One region of the Levilactobacillus suantsaii genome, then DNA from elsewhere that is predicted to be linked to it. Evidence: predicted binding sites of a transcription regulator. Region 1 holds the regulator's gene; the other holds the start of a gene.

Region 1 (6,265 bases):
TCACAAAACATTGGCATTTCGCGCCAACAGGCGAAACGCTTTATCGACACCTATTTCCAGGAGTATCCGGGCGTCAAGGCTTACACGGAACGAATGGTCCAATTAGCCCACGACCAGGGGTATGTGGAGACCATCGCCCATCGGCGCCGGTATTTACCAGACATCAACTCACGCAACTTCAACCAGCGCTCGTTTGCCGAGCGCACGGCGATGAACACACCGATTCAAGGAAGTGCCGCGGACATCATCAAGATTGCGATGATTCGGATGGAAGATGCCATCAAAGACCTGCAGGCGACCATGTTGCTCCAAGTCCACGATGAGTTGATTTTCGAAGCACCGGCTGAAGAAATGGCGACCTTGGAAAAGTTGGTCCCGAAGATTATGGATTCAGCTGTGGATTTGGAAATCCCGTTGAATGTCGAAAGCCATTACGGCCCGACCTGGTTTGATTTGAAATAGGCGGAAGGGAGTAAACGAGATGCCAGAATTACCAGAAGTTGAAACGGTCCGCCGGGGGTTGACCGAACTGGTCGGCGGCGCGCAGATTGACCACGTGGCGGTCTTTTACCCCAAGATGGTCACCCCCGACGCCGAAGTTTTTACGGCCGAACTGATTGGCCGTAAGATCGAAAAAATCGACCGGCGGGGCAAGTATTTGCTCTTCCGCTTTAGCGGGGATTTGACCATGGTGTCGCATTTGCGGATGGAAGGCAAATACGACGTGCAACCTGAAGGGAGCCCCGTGACCAAGCACACCCACGTGATCTTTTATTTGCAGGATCACCGGGAGTTGCGTTACACGGATACCCGTAAGTTTGGCCGGATGCGGCTGGTCAAGACCGGCACGGAAGCCGAGGCGATGCCGTCGCTAGCTAAGATGGGCCCCGAACCCACGGCCGACACGTTGACGCTCGACTACATGCGCCAGATTTTTAGCAAATCGCGCAAGGTCATCAAGCCGTTTTTGCTGGACCAATCCCGGATTGCCGGTTTGGGCAACATTTACGCCGATGAGGTCTTGTGGTTATCAAAAATCAACCCGTTGACGCCGGTCAATACGGTCAGTGATGCGCAATTGGCCACCTTACGAGAGGCTATCATTGCCGAAATCAAGAAGGCCATCGCCGGGCATGGCACCACCGTGCATTCCTTTTCGACGGCCTTTGGCGAGGCCGGGCAATTCCAAAACGACTTGCACGTCTATGGTCGAGAGGGCGAACCCTGTGACCGGTGTGGGACCGCCATTGTCAAGATTAAAGTGGCCCAACGGGGAACGCACTATTGTCCGCACTGCCAACCATTGCCTCCGGGCGCTGAGGAGCTGATCGCCGATGACTAAGGTCTGGGGGTTGACTGGAGGCATCGCGACCGGGAAGTCGACCGTGAGTGCGTGGCTTAAGGCGGATGGCATTCCCATCATCGATGCCGATGTCATTGCTCGAATCGTAGTGGCGCCGGGGACTTCCGGGTTACGCCAAATCGTGGCGACCTTTGGTTCGGATTATCTGCAAGCTGACCAGACGTTGAACCGGCACAAACTTGGACAATTGGTGTTTCATGACCCGGCCGAATTAGCCCGATTGACCACCATTACGACCCCGTTGATTCAAAGAGAAATCAAGCGGCAGTTAGCCGCGTATCGAGCGCAGCGGGCCCCATTGGTGGTCATCGATGCCCCCACTTTTTTTGAGGTGGGTTACCTACAGTCGTTGGTCGACGGGGTTCTGGTCGTGACCACGACTTTGCCCCGGCAACGTGAGCGGTTGATGGCCAGAGACCACTTGTCAATCGCTGACGCGCAGGCGCGCATCGACCGGCAGTGGCCGCTTGCCCGTAAGGTGGCGTTGGCCGATGTGGTCATCGACAATGACGGTGACATTACCCAAACGCGTCAACAAGTGGTAAAATGGCTTGACGCAACTAAAAAGTAAACCGCGTTGTGTCGGCACCTGGCTCGACCGACGTGACTATTAACCAGTGAAAGTAAAAATGAGGTGACCAATTATGCAGTGTCCGCACTGTCATCACAATGGCTCCCGGGTCGTGGATAGTCGTCCGACCGACGATGGCCGCGTGATTCGACGTCGTCGGGAGTGCGAGAGCTGCGGCTTTCGGTTCACGACGTTTGAACGCGTGGAAGTGACCCCGTTACTCGTCATCAAGAAAAACGGGACACGCGAAGAATTTAACCGGGAGAAAATCTTACGGGGAATCATCCGTTCGGCCGAAAAACGGCCGGTGGGGATGGACGCCATGGCTAAGATTGTCGACGAGGTCGAAAATAAGGTTCGGGCGTTGGGGGTCAACGAGATCTCCAGCCAAGTGATTGGCGAATACGTGATGAACCGCCTAGTCGATGTCGACGAAATTGCCTATATCCGCTTTGCCAGTGTTTACCGGCAATTCAAGGATACTGGCGTTTTCTTCAACGAACTTAAAGATATTTTGGATAAGGATAAGTTAAAAAAAGATCAGCAAGATCAAAATCACCACTCAAAGGGGCAAAGTGAGGCGAAATAGGCATGGAGGATTCTTGGCATCAACTGAGTCCGAAAACGGGTTTTATCGTCCGGTTGGCCGATCGTTTAACGGAGCAGAGCTGGCAGACGTTGAGCCAACTCTATCAGCCCGTGATCGGGCCGCTAGCCGCTGCGGCGTTTAGCGGCCTCTTTTGGTTACCCAAACGGACGCACTTGCACCGGCACGCGGTGTTACTCGCGACGCTTGGGGTGGACCTGGCGCATTTTTATGCGGCCCGAATTCGTTTGGAAGCGACCGGACTACTGACGACCACGGTCGAAACGACCAACGACCTCCAAACGTTTAACTACACGTTGCACGCACCGTTGGCACCGGTGGACTTCTTAAAAGATGACCTGCTGAGTGTGCAGTTGTTGGACGCCGTTGGGGATGATTTCTATCAGGAATTGGTCAACCAAAATAAACCGGCTGCCCCGGTCAAAGGACAAGACATCACCAAGACCTTCTTGGACGTCTTTCAAGTGGTTGGTGGGGAACTCAAGCAACTGCCCAACACCATCACCAGTAGTCGGGACCGCTTGACTACGGCCAAGTCGACGGCGCCGGAAATTGGAACGAATGCCGCGGACTTCGACCTGCAACTCTTAGGGGAAATCTTGGCGCACTCCTACGTTGACCCGCAGTCCGTGCAGGCGCACCGGCAGTTATTCTTAACGGAGCACGCTACCTACGGCATGGATGAACCGACCATGGCGCGCTTCATTGGGGAAGCCACCAATCTGGCTACCAATCAGTTCGACCCAGAGCAGTTCAAACGCCTAATCGTGAAGCAATTTGGACAACAACACCGCGGGCAATTGGCGCCAACCGCGGCGACTAGTGCGGCCACCAGTGCCGCACCGGCCCAAGCGGCTGATACTACGGCGGAAGCGAAAAACAACCAACACCTGTTGAAAGCGGCGACGTCCAAGACACCCACTGACTTCTTAGCTTCAATCAAGGAGCAGACCGGTGGTTTTGTGACCAATGGCGAGCAACGAATCGTTCAGGATTTGACGAGTCGGCACCTGTTTTCGCAGGGCGTTTTAAACCTGATGATTTACCATGTATTGGTCGATGAAGATCGCCCCACGCTGAACAAGAATTTGTTGGACACGATTGCCAACGACTGGAGTAAAGCCGCTATTCAGACACCTGAACAGGCGGTGGTCAAGATTCAGACGCGCAAACAAACGACCCAACAAGCCAAGACCCGACGCCGGAACAGTTACCGGCAGGGGACCGGGGTGACCGAGACCCTACCGGATTGGGCCCAAAACCCCGAAATTACGAAAAAGGCGGCGTCTACCAAGCTAACCGCTAAACAACAGGCGGACTTAAAAGCGCGGATTGCCCGCTTTAAGCAACGACCCCACGGAAAGGAGGAGTCCTAAATGGAAGATGTGAGTAAGAGCCTCCAGGACCTGATGAACCAACGGAATTTGACTAAAAACTATCAACAGTTGATGGCGAAGGTTGCCAAAGATCCTGAAGTCACGGCTTTCATTCAGACGCACCAAGCTGACTTGGCCCCCGACGTGTTGACCCGTTCGGCGGCGAAAATTTACGAGTTCGTAACGGAACGTGATAAGGTCAAAGCCGGCAAAGATATCTTTGCAACGGGGTATGAACCCCGGTTGATTGTGGCTGACCATTTGTTAGACGTGGCGTACGTGCCGACCCAGGGCACCCAAGAAAAGCAGGCGGCTCAACAGTTGCGGCAACGTGTCCGCTCAATTGCCATGCCTAAAAGTATTCGGGCGGCGCGCCTGGATAATTTCGACAATGATGGCCCCCGAATGGAAGCCTTTTTGGGGGCGATGGACTTTATTGAAAGTTACGAAGACCACCCCCACCAACGCCACCAAGCCCTGTATTTGACGGGGAACTTTGGTGTCGGTAAGACCTACTTGTTGGCCGCCGTGGCGCACCAACTGGCGACGGATGGCTACTCCACCACTTTGGTGCACTTTCCCAGTTTTGCAGTTGAGATGAAAAACGCCATTGGGAAGGATGGTGTTGGTGATAAACTGGACGCCATTAAAAAAGCGCCGGTGCTGATGATTGACGATATTGGGGCCGACGCCATGTCGGCCTGGATTCGCGACGACGTGTTGGGCGTCATCTTGGAATACCGGATGCAAGAGGAGTTACCGACCTTTTTCAGTTCGAATTTCTCGATGGCCCAACTCGAAAAAGACCACCTGCGCATCTCGACGCGTGGGGACGACGAACCCTTGAAGGCCCAACGATTGATGCAGCGGATTCGCTTTTTAGCGCGGGAAGTAACGATGTTAGGCACCAACCGCCGGCCACAATAAATTTACGACTTCTCCTTGACAATCGTCAGGGGCGAGTGGTTCAATAGACGTATTGAAAGAGGAAATGCTTAACAAGAGACACGACATGACCGCGTTTGTTTCCAGGAAGAGGATGCCTTGATTGGAAGCGTCCTTAAACAACCGGTGAGGTTACCGCTCTTGATGCAGCCGAAAGGAAATTTTCGGTCGGGCCGTCCCGTTATCGACGATTAGAGTTCACGGGGCGGAGTCTCGTGAAAAAGATCGGGTGGAACCACGTTATTGACGTCCCCAGTGTCCTTATTGGATACTGGGGACTTTTTTTATGGGCCACCCTAAAAACAAAGGGAGATCTGATAGTATGGCAGATGTTTCAATTAAATTCCCAGACGGCAAGGTACAGGTTTTTGCTGAAGGGACAACGCCAGCTGACGTTGCCAAGTCAATTTCAATCAGTTTAGCTAAGAAAGCCGTTGCGGCGAAGTACAACGGTGAATTGGTGGACTACCTGACCCCATTAAAGGGCGATGGTGCGATCGAAATCGTGACCAAGAGTGACGCTGATGGTTTAAAGGTCTTACGGAACACCGCGGCCGCTTTACTGCGGATTGCCTTGAAAAAGGACTTCCCCGCAATTCGGTTAGGTGTTGCGAGTGCCGAAGATGATGGCTTTTACGTCGACACCGATAAGGATGACCAACAAGTCAGCGCCGACGAACTGGATGCTTTGGCCGTGGTTATCGAAAAGTTAGCCAAGGACAAGCTGGATATCGAACGGATCTCCGTCAGCAAGGCCGACGCCTTAGCCCAAGTTAAGGACGACCCATTCAGCACGGCCTTAGTCAACGCCGTTTCCGGTGACGAAGTGCCCTTCTTAAAGATTGGCGATTACCAAGTCTTAAGTGACGGGGCCCAACTGGCTAACACCGGTGACGTCAAGCACTTCAAGCTCTTGTCCGTTGCCGGGGCTTACTGGCAAGGCAAGTCTTCTAACCCAATGCTGCAACGGATTTACGGGACGGTCTTCTTCAAGGATGCCGACTTAAAGGCCGACTTAGAGAAGCGCCAAGAAGCGCGTGAACGCGACCACCGGGTCATTGGGAACCAACTCGACTTGTTCTTCGTGGATCCCAAGGTCGGTGCCGGCTTACCTTACTGGATGCCCAACGGAGCCACGATTCGGCGGACCATCGAACGTTACATCATCGACAAGGAAGTCGCCAACGGGTACCAACACGTGTACACGCCAGTCTTAGCTAACCTGGATCTTTACAAGCAATCCGGTCACTGGGCCCACTACCGCGACGACATGTTCCCACCAATGGACATGGGTGATGGCGAAATGTTGGAATTACGGCCAATGAACTGCCCAAGCCACATTCAGATTTACAACCACCACATCCGTTCCTACCGTGAGTTGCCATTGCGAATTGCTGAATTAG
Region 2 (6,265 bases), 1.0 Mb from region 1:
ACTGCCCCCAAACGAGGGGTTGAAGAACAGCAGCATGGTCAAAATCCCTAATGGAATCCCGAACCATAAGAAGTAGGGCCGTGATTTCCCGTACTTCGAGTGCGTGTGGTCGATCAAGAAACCGAAGAACATCCCGTCAAACGCATCGATGACCCGCACGACTAAGAACAAGGTCCCCACGAAGGCTGGTGAGATTCCCAACACCGTGGTGTAGTAGAACAGTAGATACAGTCCCACGATTTGCCAAATCAGGTTCCCGGCCATGTCGGTGGCCCCATAGGACACCCGTTGTTTCCATAAATGCCAATTTTTCATGCGATACAACCTCCCCCAAATAATATCAAATCCCCATGATTATAAAAATCTATGTGTAACCGCTTTCATGGATTAAGCATACTCAGAACAGCTAAGCTGGGTAATCCCACTTTTTGACCACCCACTTACCTTTTCCAACTTTCCCTCAATTTAATCGATAATTAGTTGCGCCGCAAACCTTGCGCCCCCAAACACCGTTTAATGGTTAATTTCCAAACCAACCACTAAGTCGCAGAACCGAGGGACCCCCAGTCGGAGAAACCACGACTTCTCGTAACGCCCACTGACAGGTGGGTAACCCTAGTCACCGACAAAACTGAAATAACCGGTGACCCCCACACCCGTTGCGGGCCAATTCAGACTAGTTTAACCTTTCTTGACCTCTAAGTTAATAATTTTGTTTCCCCATGGTTTAGTCATTGTGCCGACCGCATTGGGGCCCCCGCAAAAGCCACGCTAAAAAAGCCCCGGAACTCAGCCCGCGACTCTTTTTAGTGCCTAATTTATTACCCTTACCGAATCGCGCCGTGATAGGCGAATTCATCGGACGTGGGATCTTGCAAGAACGCCTTGGCTTGGTCTAAATTCTGCAAGACGGCCTTGCCGGACTTGGCCAACATGACGTTAAAGGTCTGTTCAGTCTGCAAGGTCTCGGCGTAGTACGCCACCGGGATCTGGCGCCCAAAGGCCATTCCCGTTTCCCAGATAGTGCCGGTATCGAAATCGTCGACCACCGCTAAAACCAGTTGGGCGGATTCTAAGTGTTGGGTATTGTCGGCAAACACCGCGTTGCGGTCGGCGTCCGTGGCGTCGGGCGTTAAGTCGATACCGTCTAAGCGGGGCGAATAGTAGCTGATACCCAGCTCATCCATCAGATGTTCTAAGTTGGCTAAGCGTTCCGGTTCCCCGGCGCTAAACCAGGGGCCCGCCAAATAAACTTGTGGGTGATCCGTTGTGACTCGTGTCGTCATTTTATTCCACTCCTTTATGCTTAGTCTGAGTGTACCGGAGATTGAACGGCTTGCCTAGTCTCAACTCTGTAAAAGTGGGTCATGCTTCTGCGACCGCCCCCCCTAAGCGGCCTTGCACAGGTTCTTTGTATTTCTCGGGCCCCGCGGGTAAACTGAAAGTAACTTTAAGAAAGGTTGTGAGTCACGATGGCAAATTATATTCGCGAAATTCGGGACTTGGTCGGCCATAAGCCCATTATTTTAAACGCCGCGGCGGGTATCTTACTAAACGACCGGCACCAAGTCCTCTTGAATCTGCGGACCGACACGCATAATTGGAGCCTGCCGGGCGGTTACTTAGAATACGGCGAGACCTTCGCGCAGGCCTGTGTTCGGGAATACCAGGAAGATAGCGGGCTACGTGTCAGCATCGTCCGCCCCCTCGGCCTCTTCGATCGAGGCCAAACCGTTTATCCCAATGGCGACGTGACTCAAATCATCTCCCGCTTGTTTCTGGTCACCCAAACTGGCGGCCACACGCTTCAGCAGGCCACCGCTGAGACGCTTAAACTCGACTATTTCGATTTGACCGACCTCCCGCCGTTGCTCAACGACCAAACGACGGCGATGTTAGCCGCGGCCCAACACCAATTGTCGTAGCGCTCCCTAAAATTACGCCGCGAATCCCGCCAGACGTGGTAGGCTAAAAGTAACCAATTGATTAGGAGGGATTTACTCTATGAGTTTAACCTATAGTCGCCGGGCGACCCCCAGCGAGCTCCCGGCCATCATGGCCATCATCGACCACGCCAAGGCCATGCTAAAAGCGGACGGCAGCCCGCAATGGCAGGACGGGTATCCGGACCAGGCCACGTTAAAACGCGACATTGCCGCACAGACTTGCTGGTTGTTACTGGTCGACGGCCAAGTGGCGGCCACCGCGACAGCCATCGTTGCCGACGACCCCAACTACCACGAGATTACCCAGGGCCACTGGGCCAACCCGGTCGACCCCTACATGACGATTCACCGCATTGCTATTGGGGCCGACTTTGCCGGCCAGCACTTGAGCCGCCTGTTTTTGTCCAACCTGATCAGTCACTTCTACCAACAAGGAATTCGCAACTTTCGCCTCGACACCCACGCATTGAATCAGCGGATGCAGGGACTGGCCGAAAGCTTCGGCTACCAGCACCGCGGGAAAATCTACGTTGACGAACCGGCCGCTAACCACGAAGACAATGCCCGGTTAGCCTACGAACTAAACCTCTAAGCGCCGATAAGAGCGTTCACACAGGTTAATTAGTGACAATTTAATTAAATTGGTCGTTAAAATATTTAGCCGATATGTGCCAGCTGGCGTATAATTGGCGCTATCTTATTTTTGCTTCCGTAAAGGAGATCTGATTGCGATGTATCGCTTTTTTGTTCAACCACAAGTTAATACCATGACCCAACGGCTCATGGGGTACGAACTTCTTTTGCGCGCGCACCAGCAAGATTACTGGGTAACGCCGACCGACTTTACGGCCATCCCCATCGATCAACAGATGACCCTGTCCTACCAAGAAATCGTGCGGATTTTGCGGGACCATCAAGACCACCCCGCTATTTCGCTCAACTTAAACCGGCAACAATTCACTAACGACCTGACCATCGGTAACCTGATTGGCCTGACCAAGGCCGTGCCGGGGCTTGATCTGACCATCGAACTGACCGAGGCACCCCAACTGACGGAGCTGCAACGGTTCGTGGCCATCTACCGGGCTTTCGGCATCCACCTCAGTCTCGACGACGTGGGGACCGACAATCCTTGGGGCACCCGAACGCAGGAAATCATGCCCTTCATGGACAGCATCAAGTTCGCCCTACAGAACTTCCGGGCCCAGAACCGGCAAGCCGACTTGCTCGCCAGCCTCAAAACTTGGCGCAAGATTGCCGATATCTACCACCTGGATCTCATCGTTGAGGGCGTCGAGAGCAAGCAAGACGAGTTGCTGGCCCAAAAGTATAACGCCGCCATGACCCAGGGCTACTACTACAGTAAGCCCGTGCCCTACGTGGAAAACGTCGACTAACTTTTAGGGCCTTACTGCCTGCTAATCATCCGAGGCGCAGGTGGTTTGGGGAATGGAAGATTTCTTCAAAAATTTACTATCACCGCACCGTGGTCGCTTCCGCTGACCCGGTGCTTTTTTGTATAGTTTCACCCGGTCATCAGTCTGAACTTTGCCTAACCATTCTGTGACCCCTGTGGCAAAATCGATGGGCAAGTTCTGTAAAATGGACTACCATATCTAGTATTAGGTGCTCATGAACCCACGACAATTTGTGGGGACGTGACCATTTTGGACAGAAAAGTGGGGATTGTATGCAGATGACGACAACGGATGTTTTGGACCAACTTCGTGCCTTACCGGTCACTAAACGGGGAGGCGCCCGGACCAAATTTCATCCCTATAAATTAAATTTTGTGCTGACTAAATTGGTACCCGATGTCGACCAACGCCACGCCTTGAAACAGGCGTTAGTCGACCATTACCGCTCGGCCACCAATCTGGACACCCGCGACTTACGAGCCACGTTGATGGCGTTGTTCGACCAGTTCAACTTGCCCCAAGCGGCGCAACAATACCGCGACCATTTCACGGCGGCGCAACAGCGCTTTGCCGCGGCGACCAACGTCCAGGCACGGATTGAAAAACTCTTCAATCGCGATGCCAACGTGATTCACGAAAATGCGAACAAGGACAGCAACGTCTTCAACACCCAACGTGATTTGGAAGCTGGTGCAGCTAACCGCGCCTTGGGCCTCCAAATGCTCCCCGACCTGGTAGCCAAGGCTCATTTACGCGGCGATATCCACTGGCACGACTTGGACTACTCCCCGGTCACCCCGGAAACTAACTGTTGTCTGATCGATTTCGATGGCATGTTTGCCAACGGCTACAAGATTGGCAACGCCGAGGTCGAAACGCCCAACTCGATTCAGACCGCCACGGCGCAGATGTCGCAGATCATCGCCAACGTGGCGTCGTTACAGTACGGCGGCTGTTCGGCTAACCGGGTCGACCAATTGCTGGCCCCCTACGCCGAAAAGAACTACCACAAACACCTTAAGGACGCCGACGAGTGGGTCGCGCCGGACCGCCAAAAGGCATACGCCAAGGCCAAGACCAAAAAAGACATCTACGACGCCATGCAGGCGCTCGAATACGAAATCAACACCCTGTATTCATCGCAGGGCCAGACGCCGTTCACCACGGTCAACTTCGGTCTGGGCACCAGCTGGATTGAACGCGAAATTCAAACCGCTATCCTAAGGATTCGCATCGCCGGTTTGGGCCGCGAACACCGGACCGCCATTTTCCCCAAGCTGATTTTTACGTTGAAACGCGGGCTGAACCTGGCCCCTACCGACCCCAACTACGACATCAAGGAACTGGCGCTAGAATGTTCGACCAAGCGGATGTACCCAGACCTGTTGATGTACGACAAAATCAAAGCCCTGACGGGGAGCTTCAAGACACCGATGGGTTGTCGCTCGTTTCTGCAGGGTTGGCACGACGCTAACGGCCACGAGGTCAACTCCGGACGGATGAACTTGGGCGTGGTCACCATCAATCTGCCACGCATCGCGTTAGCGGCCCACGGTGATTCCGACCTCTTCTGGGAAATCTTCGAAGAACGGTTGGCCACCTGCCACCAGGCGCTGGCCTACCGCATCGAACGAACTAAGCAGGCCAAACCGCAAAACGCCCCGTTACTTTACACGTACGGTGCCTTTGGCAAACGACTCAACGCCGACGATGACGTCGACCAACTCTTCAAAAACCAACGGGCCACCGTTTCACTCGGCTATATCGGTATTTACGAGGTCTGCACCACCTTCTTTGGCCCCAACTGGGAAACCAACCCGCAGGCCCGGGCCTTTGGCGAAAAGGTTGTCAAGACTATGCGTGACAAGTGTGATGCTTGGGCGCAAGAAAGTGGCTACCACTACAGCCTGTATTCGACGCCGGCCGAATCACTGACCGACACCTTCTGCCGCGACGACATCGCAAAGTTCGGCCGCATCCCCGACGTGACCGACAAGGAATACTACACCAACAGTTTCCACTACGACGTCCGCAAACACCCAACGCCTTTCGACAAATTGGCGCTGGAAGAAGATTACCCCCAATACGCGTCGGGGGGCTTCATCCACTACTGCGAATACCCGAACTTGCGCCAGAACCCCAAGGCACTGGAAGCCGTTTGGGACTGGGCCTACGACCACGTGGGTTATTTGGGGACCAACACGGCGATCGACCAGTGCTTCAAGTGCGGGTTCAAGGGCGAGTTCAAGGCAACCGCCCGCGGCTTCGTGTGCCCGCAGTGCGGTAACCACGATCCGCAGACCTGTGACGTGGTCAAGCGGACCTGCGGCTACTTGGGCAACCCCCAACAACGCCCGATGGTCCACGGCCGCCACGTCGAAATCGCGTCCCGGAAGAAAAATATGTCGCAGGAGATGATCAAACATGCCGCACGCTATGAAAAAGCCAAACAATCCGATGCCCAACGAATGGTTGGCGCGAGACCTCAGTGAGCAGTACGTCGCGGACTATAAGGCCTTTAACTTCGTCGATGGCGAAGGGGTCCGGTGTAGCCTGTACCTTAGCGGCTGCCCGTTTCACTGCCCTGGCTGCTACAACGTGGCCGCCCAGAATTTCCACTACGGTCAACCCTACTCACAAGACCTCGAAGACCAGATTATCACGGACCTCAGTCAAGATTATGTCCAAGGCTTGACCCTCTTGGGCGGCGAACCTTTCTTGAACACCCAGGTCGCCATTCGCATCTGCGAACGTGTGCGCCAGGAGTTCGGCCACACCAAAGACATCTGGTCTTGGTCCGGGTACTACTGGGACGAACTGTTGAAAGATTCCGCCGATAAACTGAAATTATTGTCGTTGATCGATATCTTAGTCGACGGCCGGTTCTTAGAGACCGAAAAG

What was found. The regulator NrdR, encoded in region 1, represses ribonucleotide reductase genes. The targets are predictions, from matches to a motif close to ACACNATATATNGTGT.
Region 2: a site for NrdR is predicted at 3,554-3,569, ahead of nrdD (anaerobic ribonucleoside-triphosphate reductase). Genes of this name have one in related genera too.

What each region holds. Positions count from the first base shown of each region.
Region 1 covers NZ_CP059603.1:2,198,652-2,204,916, reverse strand. The annotation lists gene polA (DNA polymerase I) at 1-462, shown strand, start outside; gene mutM (bifunctional DNA-formamidopyrimidine glycosylase/DNA-(apurinic or apyrimidinic site) lyase) at 482-1,342, shown strand; gene coaE (dephospho-CoA kinase) at 1,335-1,934, shown strand; gene nrdR (transcriptional regulator NrdR) at 2,008-2,523, shown strand; gene H3M12_RS10245 (replication initiation and membrane attachment family protein) at 2,526-3,917, shown strand; gene dnaI (primosomal protein DnaI) at 3,918-4,844, shown strand; gene thrS (threonine--tRNA ligase) at 5,185-6,265, shown strand, end outside.
Region 2 covers NZ_CP059603.1:697,618-703,882, forward strand. The annotation lists gene H3M12_RS03275 (MFS transporter) at 1-315, opposite strand, end outside; gene H3M12_RS03280 (nucleoside 2-deoxyribosyltransferase) at 828-1,286, opposite strand; gene H3M12_RS03285 (NUDIX hydrolase) at 1,473-1,925, shown strand; gene H3M12_RS03290 (GNAT family N-acetyltransferase) at 2,005-2,538, shown strand; gene H3M12_RS03295 (EAL domain-containing protein) at 2,678-3,343, shown strand; gene nrdD (anaerobic ribonucleoside-triphosphate reductase) at 3,637-5,856, shown strand; gene nrdG (anaerobic ribonucleoside-triphosphate reductase activating protein) at 5,822-6,265, shown strand, end outside.